2 regions of the Bacillus cereus group sp. MYBK79-1 genome follow, and region 2 is predicted to be linked to the other one. Evidence: riboswitches for the same ligand, from Rfam matches in the RefSeq annotation. Region 2 holds a riboswitch; the other holds the start of a gene.

Region 1 (7,799 bases), on a different contig from region 2:
ATAATTTATATGTTCGAAGCCGTGATTTGTATGTGTGAAAATTCAAGTATATAAATTGAAAGTTGCTTTACTATGGAATAGAGAATCCAGCGAAGGACAGAAGCGGTCAGAACCTTTTTTAGCCCCATACGATGTGAAACCAGAGGGATGTAGTGAGTAGAGATATAATTTATATGTTCCAAGCCGTGATTTGTATGTGTGAAAATGAGGAATCTAGTGATGGATAGTACAACAGGAAGCGTAACTTTTTATAAAATATAGGTTTCTGCTTCCAATAAGTTAACATGAAATCACTTATTAGTATGACTCTTATGTTCTTTAAAAAAGTTGGAGATAATACAACAAACTATTCCGGTAATTAGAATAATGTATTTTATCGTTTCACTAGTATGCTCAAATAAATTAACGTTAAGCATCACAAGTCCCCAAAACATTTGGATCACTCCATAACTGAATAAAATTTTTCCTGTACGAGAAAAATTTTTCATAGGTCTCACCCTTTCCTGTATATGTAAATTGTATCATAAAAAATTAAAAACGAATGATTATAAATAGAATTTTCTGTGATTTTATAAACTAAGCTATAGATGAAGAGATAAGATATAGAAAGAAGCTTACGTAAAAAACGTAAGCTTCTTTTTTATGTAAGTGTGTATAACCGTTAAGCCGCATTGGGTTTTGTCGGTGAGTACGCGGAACTTTACGGTTACACGACACTTATTCATATGAGTAAAAGGGTTATTCCAACAGAAAGTTTGTACTTAAGCGATTGGACCACCTAAGTTAATAATATCTTCAGAAACGCTGTCGAACTTTTTGAAGTTCTCTTTGAATTCGCTCGCAAGCTCGATTGCTTTCGCTTTGTAAGCAGCTTTATCAGCCCAAGTTTGTTCAGGCATTAACACTTCGTCAGGTACACCTGGTACGTGAAGTGGAACTTCAAGACCGAAGATGTCATGTTTAGCTGTTTCAGTTTTTGCAAGTTCGCCGCTTAACGCTGCTTGAATCATTGCACGAGTGTAACCTAAGTTCATACGTTTACCAATGCCGTATTCGCCACCAGTCCAGCCAGTGTTTACTAAGAATACTTTCGCATCGTGTTTCTCGATTTTTTCACCAAGCATTTCAGCATAGCGAGATGCATCAAGTGGTAAGAATGGTGAACCAAAGCAAGTTGAGAATGTTGCTTGCGGAGATGTAACGCCGCGCTCTGTTCCTGCTAGTTTACTAGTGTAACCACTTAAGAAATGATACATAGCTTGTTCTTTTGATAACTTACTGATTGGAGGCAATACGCCAGATGCATCAGCAGTTAAGAAAATGATTGTATTTGGGTGTCCAGCAACACTTGGCAGTACGATATTGTCAATCGCATGCATAGGGTATGCAGCACGAGTATTTTCTGTTAAAGTAGTATCGTTATAGTCTGCGATACGCGTTTGGTTATTAATGATAACGTTTTCTAAAACAGATCCAAATTTGATTGCATCGAAAATTTGTGGTTCTTTCTCGTGAGAAAGGTTTACACATTTTGCATAGCAACCGCCTTCAATATTGAATACACCGTTATCAGACCAACCATGCTCATCATCACCGATTAATTTACGGTTTGGATCAGCAGATAATGTTGTTTTACCTGTTCCAGATAAACCGAAGAATAGTGCTACGTCGCCTTCTTCACCTACGTTTGCAGAGCAATGCATAGAAAGAATATCTTGTTCAGGTAATAAGAAGTTCATAATAGAGAAGATTGATTTTTTCATTTCTCCAGCGTATTCTGTACCACCAATTAGTACGATACGTTTTTCGAATGAAACCATAATGAATGCTTCAGAGTTTGTACCGTCAACAGCTGGATCAGCTTTGAAATTCGGTGCAGAAACAATTGTGAACTCTGATTCATGAGTTGTTAATTCTTCTTCAGTTGGACGAATGAATAATTGATGTACAAATAAATTGTGCCATGCATATTCATTAATAACTTGAATTGGTAGGCGGTAATTGCGGTCAGCGCCTGCAAATCCATTGAAGACGAATAACTCTTCTTTTTCTTTTAAGTATTCTAAAACTTTAGTATATAATTTATTAAAATGTTCTTCAGAAATCGGTTGATTCACTGCTCCCCAAGCAATTTTGTCAGCAACCGATGCTTCTTTCACAATAAATTTATCTTTAGGAGAACGTCCTGTATATTTTCCAGTTGAAGCAGAAACGGCACCAGTAGAAGTTAATTTCCCTTCATTTCGCATTAATACTTTTTCCACTAATTGCGGAACACTTAGTTGAATCTGTGCATTGCTTCCGTTCAATAATTCGTGTAAACCAATTTGGACATTCACAGTACTCATATTTATATACCATCCTTTTCATTTAATGAAATATTTCTCGTAATCCCCAACAAGAGTATAACACAATTATATAAATAATGTATACTATTTATTTCTTTTTGTTTGTGTGAATGCATTATTTCCTTATTAATATTTCATTTCAGGCGTATTGAGAAAAACTTTCAGGAAAATGTGAATATTAATTGACAAATGAATATCATTTCTTTAGTATAGGTTGGGACGGATACTCTCTTATCCCGAGCTGGCGGAGGGACAGGCCCGATGAAGCCCAGCAACCTCATTTGTAGTGGTAAATACAGGTGAATAGGTGCTAAAACCTGTGCGAGGCTAACGGTCTCGAACGATAAGAGCAAAGGGCAAAAAGCAGTATGCAAGTAGCAAATTAAACCTTTCCTCTATGTAAAGTAGGAAAGGTTTTTCTGTATGCTTGTGTGGGAGAATAAATGTATGTCGCAGTTTGTGGCAAATTAAGGATGAGTTCCGTACAATATATACAATTACTGTAGGGAGGTTTACCACATGACAAAGAAACGTCATCTGTTCACATCTGAGTCTGTAACTGAAGGACATCCAGATAAAATTTGTGACCAAATTTCTGATTCAATTTTAGATGCGATCTTATCAAAGGACGCAAATGCACGTGTAGCTTGTGAAACAACTGTAACAACTGGTTTAGTATTGGTAGCGGGGGAAATTACGACTTCTACTTACGTAGATATTCCAAAAATCGTTCGTGAAACAATTCAAGGCATTGGTTACACACGCGCAAAATACGGATTCGATGCAGAAACTTGTGCAGTTTTAACATCTATCGATGAGCAGTCTGCTGACATCGCTATGGGTGTTGACCAAGCGCTAGAAGCACGCGAAGGTCTAATGACTGACGCTGAGATTGAGGCAATTGGTGCAGGAGACCAAGGTTTAATGTTTGGTTTCGCATGTAATGAAACACAAGAGTTAATGCCACTTCCAATCTCGCTTGCTCACAAATTAGCTCGCCGTTTAACTGAAGTACGTAAAGATGAGACATTATCATACTTACGTCCGGATGGAAAAACGCAAGTTACAGTTGAGTATGATGAAAATGGTAAACCTGTACGTGTAGATACAATCGTAATTTCTACACAGCATCATCCAGATGTTACATGGGAAGAAATCGATCGCGATTTAAAAGAGCATGTAATTAAAGCTGTAGTTCCAGCAGAATTAATGGATGGAGAAACGAAATTCTTCATTAACCCAACTGGTCGCTTCGTAATTGGTGGACCACAAGGTGATGCTGGTTTAACAGGACGTAAAATCATCGTTGATACTTACGGTGGATACGCTCGCCACGGTGGCGGTGCATTCTCTGGTAAAGATGCAACAAAAGTTGACCGTTCTGCAGCATATGCAGCTCGTTATGTTGCGAAAAACATCGTAGCAGCTGGTCTTGCTGACAAAGCAGAAGTACAACTTGCATACGCAATTGGTGTAGCACAACCAGTATCAATTTCAGTTGATACGTTCGGCACTGGTAAAGTATCTGAAGACGTACTAGTAGGACTAGTTCGTAACAACTTCGATCTTCGCCCAGCCGGTATTATTAAAATGCTAGACTTACGTCGCCCAATTTACAAACAAACAGCAGCTTACGGCCACTTCGGACGTACTGATGTAGATCTAACATGGGAACGTACAGACAAAGCTGCAGCTTTAAAAGAGCAAGCTGGTCTATAATATATGAAAAAAAGCTTTGCGCCGTGAGCGCAAAGCTTTTTTTATTTTGTTTTATTTACCACTTGGATGCAAGAACCACAATAAACTTCTCCATCTAGCTCAATGTACTTTCTCACATTTGTCATACCACTTGCCGGAAATGGCATATGAATCCATGCTTTTTCATATGTTTGTATTTCCTTTTCACATGATTTACAAAGGACTGGTTTCTTCTTGAACATATGTAATCAACCTTTCATTTGACGTGCTTTACCCGCGCAAAAGGCACTGCTTAGTAAAAATAGGGTTGCGAATATAATGCTTACTAATGTAGCGTATGGAATTGCGCCTTTTAGAGAAAAGCCAACAGTAATGGAAGCGACGAATAAGAGGATGAATGTTGTTGTTAATTTTTTATAAAGTTCCATAGTGAATAAATCTCCTTATCAAGAAATTTTTGCATAGCATCATCTATCTGGTATATATGTGGAAACTATTCCTGTAGAGTGAGTAGTACCACCAGCACGTACGTAAGTGTGGCTTAATTGTAAACCTAAATTTCCTGCAGTATTTGAAGTTCTAATTTTTGTATTCATTTGAGCTGTTTTGGGTACAGGGTTAAATAGGTTTTTCTCCAGCGTCCAACTGCCATAGTTTTCACTTAATAATGAGTTGCTGTTTATACTGAATCCAGTTAAATTTCGAAAAAAGAATAGTGGAAGCATAGTGGAATCTGGTTCATAATTTATTAACTTTTGAGATGAATAAGGTACAGATAATTGTGTATTCCAGCTTATAAAAGGTGGATTTATAACTGTGTTTTTAATAGTATGAGATGCTGTAATGTCCCACACAGATCCTACTTTTCCGTTAATATCTGCGTCAGAACTGTTCTGACTAAATGTAATAGTTGTTGTTAATTTAGCCCCAGAATAAAAAGAGTAATTATAAGTTCTACTTGCTTGAAAGGACTCAGTAGTATATGAAGTGGAGTGTGCAATTTTTTCTAAAGTGCGTATAGTTTCTTTTTGAACTGCTTCTATACTTTCTGTTTTCGTTTCTGAGAAGTAATAGTCTCTATAGCTAATTTTATTTATATAATAATTAGAGACCGCAAATAAATATAAATTTGTTTTAGGAGAGGATTCTAAGATGTTTGTTTTAATGGGATTACCATTATTATGATAGAGCTGGATTTCAGCAGAATTTGTTTCAAGTGTGGGAGTTAATTTTTGTTCAGGCGTATTTTTATATTCAATCTAATTTGTTATATTTACTCGTATAACATTCGTATGTTTTTCTTCAGCATGAACGGTAGAAGAAAAACATAGCCCTAATAAAGAAATGAAAAATAATAGTTGTGTATAAATTGTACTATTTTTCATGTTTACCTCCTTTAATTTGGTTTTGTTTCCATACAAAATCTACAAGGTAGGCAAGGGCAAGTGGAATGGTTGTGCTAGTCAAATAGTAACGAATACCATCATTCGGCATAAGCACATACAATTTTAAAAGTTAATATCGAACCCGTAAGCGATCCATTGAAAAAGGGATAATATAACTAGGAATGGTATAATAGGTACGTATCGTTTTATATTTTGAATCATGTAAAGCTCCTTTATATGGATAAATATGCTTATATTGTATCATATTGAATTCTTTAATTTATACATAATTTTACAAAGTTAAATGAAAGGAAAGATGAAAAATGAGCGTAACCGAACATAAAAAACAAGCACCAAAAGAAGTGCGTTGCAAGATCGTGACGATTTCTGATACACGTACAGAAGAGACGGACAAGAGTGGACAACTATTACATGAATTATTAAAAGAAGCAGGGCATACAGTGACCTCTTATGAAATTGTAAAAGATGATAAAGAAAGTATTCAGCAAGCAGTGTTAGCTGGTTATCATAGGGAAGATGTCGATGTCGTGTTAACAAATGGCGGTACTGGTATTACGAAACGTGATGTGACGATTGAAGCAGTGTCAGCGTTATTACATAAAGAAATTGTCGGGTTTGGTGAGTTGTTCCGCATGATTAGTTATTTAGAAGATATCGGAAGCAGCGCGATGTTAAGTAGAGCAATCGGCGGTACAATTGGACGCAAAGTTGTCTTTTCCATGCCAGGATCTAGCGGAGCAGTTCGTCTTGCGATGAATAAATTAATTTTACCGGAATTAGGTCATATTACCTTTGAGCTGCATCGCCAATGAGTAAGTATGCTGGAATTGTATTGGCAGGCGGTATGTCGAGTCGATTCGGTGAGCCGAAAGCGTTAGCGAGCTGGCAAGGTAGTACTTTTATTGAGCATATTGTGAAAGTGATGACAAGTGCGCTCCAAGAAGTTGTAGTCATTAGTCATACTGATATAAAGGAGCGAGTAGAGCAACTCGTACAAGTTCCTGTTATAGAAGATATTCCGCATTATAAAGGAAATGGACCACTTGCTGGAATTGTATCAGGAATGGAATATATAGAAGCAGATTGGTATGCTATTATGCCTTGCGATGCGCCGAATGTTTCGCATGAATGGTTTACCATTTTACTAGAGCAAACGAGCAATGAATATGATGCGGTTGTACCTATTATTAATGGAAGAAAACAACCGTTACTTGCAGCGTACCATAACCGTGTGAAAGAGAAAATTTATGCTGTGCTTCAAGAAGAAAAAAGAAGTATGGGCCAGCTTCTATCGCAATGTAATGTGAAATATATTGCCGGTGAAGATGTACAAGCGAATGTAGATTGGTTTATAAATGTGAATACGAAAGAAGAATATGTGCAAGCTCAAAAAAACCTTTCAAATAAATGAAAGGTTTTTTGATATACAGAAATTGGGGAACAATTACTGTATAAAGGTATGTGAGTAAGTTGATTTTAAGGGGAATCGCTTAAAATCATCATACAGTAAAAATACTGTATAACCATATATTAATTTTTATGGGTTTTTATTACAAGTCTGTTTAGTTATGTATCTTTTTGTTATAATGAATATAGAAATAAAGAGATATTTCACCTTGTGTATCATTTAGTGAACGAAATTTTATAATTGTGTAAAAAACTCCCTTCGTCTTTTGAAGGGAGTTTTTTGTTATGAAAGTGATTCATGTACATCTTTAGTTCTATAGGATAGGTATAGAATATATTTACAAATATAACATTTGATGGGTAGTAGAATAGGGAGGCTTGTTTTATACTAATATTGTGTCATCCCTTCTAAGGGACAGCGCACAGCCGGTGATTGGCTAATGGGAACATTCTCATTTTGCCAGTGCCGGTTTTTTATTAGATAATGATGATAATAAACTTTTGAGGGAGGGATCGTTTTGAGAAAGATAGATTTTACTTCTATGAGAGAGAAAGTAGCTAGTTTTTATATTTATTCTATCTCTTTTCTTGGTTTAATGGCTGTTATGATGTCCTTATTTTTAATTGAAATGCCTTCCCATCTTATGCTGCTTTTGTTGTTAATTATGTTTATGGGAATTACTGAGTATTTTCCTATCCGTATTTGGAGAGGTGGAATTACACTTAGCCTTACGCTTATTTATACAATGAATTGGCAGTTTGGAATGTATATAACAGTTGTTTCATGTGTGGGTGTGATGTTAAGTATCCAATTGTTTTGCCGATTACCGATGCAAAGGACGGTATTTAATTGTGCGCAACTTGCTCTTAGTATCGTATTAGCAGAATGGTTTGCCAGTGGATGTTTCTCTTTTTTTATTTCTGGAATGAATCTGTCAGC
Region 2 (7,799 bases):
TACGTGGTTGTGGTTTTAGATTTACTGTTAATCCATCTAGATTCTTTTCTAGTTCACCCTTTAAATATTCCCCAGTCTTTTTAGCTAAAGCATTATCACTTGTTAATAGCTCGATTGTTACTTTGTCAGTACCGAGTTCTTGTTTCGCTTTTTTCCAGTTCTCTTTCGCTGTTTTCACATCATCTTTGACTAAGTTTCCATTTTCTTTACGGAAGTCATTGCCTTCTGGACTTTTTGCGAATTTCGCAGGAACCATTCCTTCAGCTGGAACAGCACCGTTATTTAAAATTGTTTCTACGTATGCTTTTTTATTCATTGCTCCGTTAATAGCAAGGCGTGCATGTTGATTTTTTAATGTTTCATTTTTTTGATTGAGTCGTAAGAATTGAATGCCAACTTCAGCGCGTTCTTTGAAGTTTGGATCGCCCTTATATTTATCAACAAACTCCGCAGTTAAAGCAACACGATCAATTTGTCCAGAATCATATAAGTTAACTTCTGTAGACTTATCTTTAACGACATTGAAGTTGATTTCTTCTAATTTTACAGTTTTAGCATCCCAATAGTTAGGATTCTTCTTCAATTGGAAGCTTTGCTCGTGTTTCCAGTTATCCAATGTGAAAGCACCGTTGTAAATTAAATGATTTGTTTCTAAACCATATTTATTGCCTTGAGATTTTAAGTAATCTTCATTAATTGGTAAGAATGTTGAGAATGTCGTTAAGCTTAAGAAGTAGGGAACAGGACGGTCTAGTTGTACTTCTAACGTTTTATCATCAAGAGCTTTGACCCCTAGTTGATCAATTGGCGATTGTTTTTGGTTTATTTGTTTCGCATTCTGTATATCGAAGAATAAGAATGCATATTCAGCTGCTGTATCAGGGTTTACGGCACGTTGCCAAGCGAAGACGAAGTCCTTTGCTGTCACAGGAGTACCGTTTGACCATTTTGAATCACGCAGGTGGAATGTATATTTTGTTTTATCGGGACTAATGTCAACCGACTCAGCAACACCAGGAATCGGTTTATTATCTTCTCCCATTGCATATAAACCTTCAAAAACATTTCGCATTACGTTCATGGATTCCCCATCCGTTGCTTTTGCAACATCCATTGTTGGAATTTCTGAAGCGAATGATAAATTAATTGCCTGTTTATCAGGTGCTTTATCATTTGCTTTCGCTCCGCTTGCAGTATCCTTATTTCCCCCGCAAGCAGTTAGTAATAGACTTGCCCCTAAAACAGATGCAACAACAGGTACAACTTTTTTCTTCATTGTTCGTTCCTCCCTAAATGTGTTGTTCGTAACGTCATAATGTCCGTGTCTTGAAGTGTAACTATAGAAGAAGAGAAAACCTATTATAGATATGTGCATTTAGGTAATCAGGTGTTCTATATGTATATACATGCTGAACTATAATCTATCGTTATATGTTTCAGCGTAGAAGACATTATATTTTGATGGTTAAATATTTCGTTTCTTTGATTATTTAGAATATTAACACTGGAAAGAACTATATGTCAATAATAAAAATAGATTGTTAATTTCTTGGAATAATATATTAAAAAAGCAGATTCCCTCGTGTTGGGGAACCTACTTTTAATATGTTTTTCTAAAAAAATAATCGGTGTGGGAAGAAGATCCCACTGATTAACGTTTCACTTTATTTTTCAATTTTTGCCCACTTGAAGTTTAATTGCCCTGCAAAGTCTACTTGCACAATTCCTTTCACATAAGAACGTTCTAAATAAGATTCGCCTTTTTGGTAAAGAGGAGCGATAACAGAGTCTTTAAATAATATTTTCTCGGATGCTAGTAATGCTTCCCAGCGAGCTTTTTCATCACCGGCTAAAGTTGTTTTCACTTTTGCTATTGTTTCATCGAACTCCTTATTAGAATAATGATCTAAGTTATAAGGGTTATTCGTTGTAAATAGCTCAAGGAATGTAATTGGATCCGCAAAGTCAGGGCTCCAGCCGTCAATTCCAATTTCGTAGTCACCTTTTAATAAAAGTGAAACTTGTTGTTTACGTGGTTGCGGTTTTATCGTCACTGTTAAGCCATCTAAATTCTTTTCTAGTTGTCCTTTTAAGAATTCACCAGTTTTCTTCTCAAGGTCACCGTCACTTGTTAATAGTTCTAACGTTATTTTTTCAGATCCAAGTTCTTGTTTCGCCTTTTTCCATAATTCTTGTGCAGATTTTGTATCAACCTTTGTTAAATCGCCGTTTGCAGCACGGAAGTCTGTTCCGTCAGGTCCTTTTGCAAAGTTTTTCGGCACGAGACTAGAGGTAGGTGTAGAGCCGTCATTTAATAATGTATTTACAAAGGACTTTCGATCAATTGTTTGATCGATTGCTTGGCGTGCAGAAACGTTTTGAAGTACTTTATTTTGTTGATTCATACGTAGAAACTGTACCCCTACGTTCGGACGTTCTTTAAAGTTGGTATCTTTTTTATATTTATCAACGAAGTCAGATGTTAGTTTTATACGGTCTAATTGTTTTGACTCGAATAAATTTACTTCTGTAGATTTTTCTTTTACGACGTTAAAATTGATTTCTTCCAGTTTGACAGTATCTTTATCCCAATAGGTAGGATTTTTCTTGAATTTAAAGCTTTGTTCGTGCTTCCAATCGCTTAGTGTAAAAGCTCCGTTGTACAAGATTGTATTGTCTTCTAAAGCGTACTTATCACCTTGTGCTTTAAAGAATTCCTCGTTAATTGGTAGAAATGTTGGGAACGCTGTTAAGCTAATAAAGTACGGAACAGGGCGTTCTAATTCTACCTCAAACGTATGGTCATCAATTGCTTTTACACCAAGTTGATCGGATGGAAGTTCTTTGTTGTTAATTTTTGATGCATTTTTAATATCAAAGAATAGAAATGCATATTCAGAGGCTGTTGCTGGATCAACAGCTCTTTGCCAAGCGAAGACAAAGTCTTTCGCTGTAACAGGAGTGCCGTTTGACCATTTTGAATCTCGCAGGTGGAATGTGTATTTCGTCTTATCGCCACTTACTTCATGAGATTTTGCAACACCAGGAACAGGTTTGTTACCTTCACCAAGATTATACAAACCTTCAAATACGTTTCTCATTACTTGACCAGAATCAGTATCTGTAGCACGAGCTGTATCCATTGTTCGTATTTCAGTAGGTGAAGATAAGTTTAAAACCTGCTTACTAGGCGCCTCGTCTTTTGCATTTGCTCCGCTTGCTTCGTTTTTATAACTACCGCAACCAGTTAATAAAATACTTACTCCTACAACTGATGCAATACCGGGTACAAACTTCTTTTTCATTTGATTTTCCTCCTAAATAATTAAGTTTGGATGATGATGAGGGAAATGAAAAATAAAAAATCCCTCTTTTCATATTGAGAAAGAGGGATTTTTACGTACAAGTTATGCACCCGTATATAAACGAAGTCCCTCATTCTATCTTTCAAGCATAAAGCTTGCAGGAAGTGGCACAGTATTCAAAATGAACCTGTTGCCGAGGTTTCAAAGGGCCAGTCCCTCCACCTCTCTTGATACAATGAGTAAACGAATAAATTTTATTAATTTTTGTGTTTCTTTGATAATTCAAAATCTTACACCTTGGATAATGAAGTGTCAACCGAATGGTATATAGTTTAAATTTTCAGTTTTCTTTAATGGAAAAACCACTGCATATGGCAGTGGTTTTTCTATTAGAAGTTAAAGTTATCTGGATCTGGACCAACGCGACGATCTTCATTTAGAGCTTGAATTGCTTTCATGTCATCAGCACTTAATTCAAAATCGAATATATTTGCATTTTCAATAATGCGATGCTCTTTAATAGATTTAGGGATTGTTACAACTTCGTTTTGTAGATCCCACCGTAAAATAATTTGTGCAGTTGATTTATTATATTTTGTTGCAATGTCTTGTAATATTGGGTTGTCTAGCAGTTGGCCTTGCATTAATGGTGACCAAGCTTCAAGCTGGATGTTATGTTCTTTACAGAAAGTGTGTAGCTCTTCTTGTGCTAAACGTGGGTGGTATTCCACTTGGTTGATCATTGGCTTAATTTCAGCAATTTCAAATACGTCTTGTAAGTGGTGAATATGGAAATTACTCACGCCAATTGCACGAACACGGCCGTCTTTATAAAGCTTTTCTAACGCTTTCCATGATTCAGTATATTTCCCTTTTACAGGCCAATGTACTAAATATAAATCTAAATATTCTAGACCTAATTTCTCTAATGTAGTTTCAAATGCTTGAAGTGTCGTTTCATACCCTTGATCGCTATTCCATACTTTTGATGTAATAAATAATTCTTCACGTGAAACACCTGATTCACGGATTGCTTGTCCAACGCCTTCTTCGTTTTGATAAATTGCTGCAGTATCAATGCTGCGGTAGCCATTTTTAATTGCTGCTTTTACAGATTCAACTACTTCTGAACCATCTTCTACTTTAAAAACACCTAAACCGAACCAAGGCATTTTTACACCGTTATGTAATGTTGTATAGTCTTTTAAACTTGTTAAATTCATATTATTTCCCCCTAGCTTTTTTGTTTGTTGCTTCTACTGCTTTTTGAATTCCCTCTGAAAAATTATATTCATATAAAGCTTTGAGACCCTCAGCCGTGGAACCACCTGGTGTTGTTACTTGTTCGCGGAGGTTAGCTGGATCTTGCGTTTGTTCAAGCATAGAAGCAGAGCCAGAAATCATTTGAATGACAAGGTGTTTGGCAGTTGCTTCATCGATTCCATAATTTTTTGTTGCTTCAATTAAGCTTTCAGCAAAGTAATAAAGGAAAGCTGGTGCACTTCCAGTAACGGCAGTAAGCTGATGAACTTCTTCCTCAGTGCAAAGTTGCGAAGTACCAATGCCTCTTAAAAGCAGTTGCAAGGTTTCCTGATGCATCTCGTTTGCTGATTGTCCCATTGTATATAGGGAGATAGACTTGCCAACTTCAGCAGCTGTATTTGGCATAATCCAAGCAACAGGTGTCCCCACGGGAAGTCTTTCTTCTAAATAAGATGGACCAATGCCAGCAGCTACCGTTACGACAAGTTGATTCGATAGTAACGGAGATAATTCTGCTAATAATTCTTCATGTGCAGAAGGTGGCATTGCTAAAACAATCGTATCAACAGATGTAACATGCTGCTTCCAATCTGTTGTAGTAGACACATCATATCGCCCTTGTAATTGCTTTAGCTTTTCTACGTTGCTTCGGTTAGAAACGATAATTTCTTCGATGTATTCTTTGCTTGTTTTAAGTAATCCGGAAAATATAGCTTCTGCCATACGACCAGCACCAATAAATAAAATTCGATGTTTAGTTAGCATATCCTTTATTCCTTTCTAGTGAAGATATGTTATAAAAAACGATACCATTTCTAAGAGAATTTTGTAAAAGGAAAAGGCTTATCGTGAAAAGGATGAAAATGGAGGGGGAGGGTTAATACAAATAAGGTTATAAAAAATATTATACTTAAAAAATAGTTGTAATAAAAAATCCCTGAAGCATAACTGCTTCAGGGATTAATAGATTATAAGTTTATGCTTTTGTCATACCTAACAATACAGCGCCGCCGATAATTAAAACACTACCTAGTGCAATAAAGATCAATTGACGTTTTGTTTTCTTTTCACCTAAGAAGACAATGGCACCGAATGTTGAGATAACGATTCCAGTTTGAGATAATGGGAAGCTTGTTGCTACTCCGACACGTGGTAATGAAAGAAGTAAGAATAAGTTTCCAGTTCCCCATAGTAAACCAGATAAAGCATTACGGATTGCATATTTGTTAAATGGCTTATGTTTAGATGTCAGTACAACCGCACCAACAAACATACCAACTGCTTGTGGTAAAATAGCAGACCAACCATCGATATTATACCAACGAATAATAATTACATATACAAGGTAACCGAAAGTAGAAACAATTAAAGTAAGAAGTCCTTTTTTCAATTGTCCTGGCGGTTGTGCATTTTCTTTGTCATCTAGTGATGTGAATACAACACCAACTACGATTAATAGGATTGCAATCGTTCCCAGAACAATCGTTGTTGTAGTAGTCCACTCACGGAAAGCGATAACTCCAAAGATAGAAGTTGCAACAAGTTGCATACCAGTAGAAATTGTTACAGTAGTTGAAACACCTAGTTTTTCAACTGTTTTTAATTGGTTTACTTGTCCTAAAGCCCAGAATAAACCTGAAATAAAACCAACAATCAAGACTGTCATTGTTAAAGCTGGTTGAGTAAATACATACATAATTGTTGCGAAGAATAGAGCACCGATTGTCATACCTACCGTTTGGCTATATGCACCACCGCCCATTTTTACGCTTACTAATAAGATGTTTCCCCATGCAATTGCAGGAAGAAGCGCTAATAAAATGTCCATTACAAGACTCCCTTCGATTTCCTATACCAATATAATTACATATCGTTCTAACGATCGGTAATGCCCCACTAATAGAGTAGAAGATTACCGATCGCTAAAACAGGATGAAGAATTTACGATATAAATGCGTTTTCATTTCTTCATTTTTTGAAACACCTCCATATAATAACAGGAAATTGCCTATTTTAGAAAGTGAATTCAAATAAAATGTATATTTAAATAAGAGGTAAAATTCAGTTATTTCCCGAGGGTATATTTTATTTCCTAAGAAATAAATAAGCAGCTTCGAAAAAAGCTGCTTTAAGAGTTGGTAATTTTTTTATTGATAAGCTGGATACATAGCAGAAATAGGAGTGACATACTGATGGTGATAACTACAAGTGTCCAAGCGAGTTGCATATTACTTGCATCAATCGCCATATAAATTGCAGTTGGGATCGTCTGTGTTTTACCAGGAATGTTCCCAGCAAACATGAGTGTAGCACCAAACTCACCGAGCGCACGAACGAAGCTCAAAATCATTCCGCTTAGTAAGGCAGGAAATGCAAGTGGAAGTGTGACGTGTAGAAAAACTTGATACTCACTTGCACCAAGGTCACGAGCACTTTCTTCAATTTGTACATTCGCGATAGAAAATCCTGTTTTTGCTGATTGGTACATAAGCGGAAATGCAACAACTGCAGAAGCAATGATCGCAGCAGTAGATGTGAACATAATAGACTGCTGAAACAATGATTCTATCCACATTCCAATGGGACTATTGTTTCCAAAAATGATAATGAGAAAAAAGCCGATTACAGTTGGCGGAAGCACCATTGGTAATAAGAAAATAGTTTCTAATATTACTTTATATCTCCAGGAGGAACGTGCTAGCGCTCGTCCGATTATAGTTCCTAAAATGGTAACGATAATGGTGGCACATGCAGCTACTCGTAAAGATAGAAAGATTGGTGACAAAATAGCATCAAAGCTCATGGCAATTAGGATAGGACTGTAAATCCATATTTCTTAAAGATAGATTGTGCATCTTTTGACTGCAAATACTCATAAAATGAAGTCGCCTCTTTCTTATGCTTAGATTCTTTTATAACACCTAAAGGATAGTGAATTGGCTCATGCGAAGTAGCTGCCGCTGTCTCGCCAATTTTTACTTTGTTTGAAATAAGAGCATCTGTTTTGTATACAATACCAGCATCGACATTACCTGTTTCTACATATGTTAACACTTGGCGAACATCTTTTGTAAATACGATTTTATTTTGAATGTCATTCCATAGATTTTCGTGTGTGAGAGAGGCCTTTGCGTATTTTCCTGCAGGTACTGATTCAGGTGTACCAAGTGCGATTTTCTTAATTTTTTCATCTTTTAAATCTTGAATTTTTGAAAGGGAACTATCTTTTGG

Evidence for each region. Region 2 has a riboswitch for S-adenosylmethionine ahead of ACTFOB_RS23170 (peptide ABC transporter substrate-binding protein). Riboswitches for the same ligand answer to the same signal wherever they lie in the genome.
Region 1: it holds a riboswitch for S-adenosylmethionine, as region 2 does, so the genes downstream of both, metK (methionine adenosyltransferase) here and ACTFOB_RS23170 (peptide ABC transporter substrate-binding protein) in region 2, are expected to answer to the same signal.

The regions. Positions count from the first base shown of each region.
Region 1 is NZ_JBQAEO010000002.1:381,616-389,414, reverse strand. Features, by position in the region: gene ACTFOB_RS06740 (hypothetical protein) at 291-488, opposite strand; gene pckA (phosphoenolpyruvate carboxykinase (ATP)) at 762-2,348, opposite strand; SAM riboswitch class I at 2,577-2,698, shown strand; gene metK (methionine adenosyltransferase) at 2,868-4,067, shown strand; gene ACTFOB_RS06725 (hypothetical protein) at 4,109-4,288, opposite strand; gene ACTFOB_RS06720 (hypothetical protein) at 4,295-4,474, opposite strand; gene ACTFOB_RS06715 (hypothetical protein) at 4,514-4,900, opposite strand; gene ACTFOB_RS06710 (hypothetical protein) at 5,306-5,431, opposite strand; gene ACTFOB_RS06705 (MogA/MoaB family molybdenum cofactor biosynthesis protein) at 5,755-6,264, shown strand; gene ACTFOB_RS06700 (molybdenum cofactor guanylyltransferase) at 6,261-6,863, shown strand; gene ACTFOB_RS06695 (sensor histidine kinase) at 7,378-7,799, shown strand, end outside.
Region 2 is NZ_JBQAEO010000020.1:36,593-44,391, forward strand. Features, by position in the region: gene ACTFOB_RS23165 (ABC transporter substrate-binding protein) at 1-1,276, opposite strand, end outside; gene ACTFOB_RS23170 (peptide ABC transporter substrate-binding protein) at 1,665-3,305, opposite strand; SAM riboswitch class I at 3,438-3,542, opposite strand; gene ACTFOB_RS23175 (aldo/keto reductase) at 3,695-4,528, opposite strand; gene proC (pyrroline-5-carboxylate reductase) at 4,530-5,333, opposite strand; gene ACTFOB_RS23185 (GRP family sugar transporter) at 5,545-6,396, opposite strand; gene modB (molybdate ABC transporter permease subunit) at 6,697-7,371, opposite strand; gene modA (molybdate ABC transporter substrate-binding protein) at 7,377-7,799, opposite strand, start outside.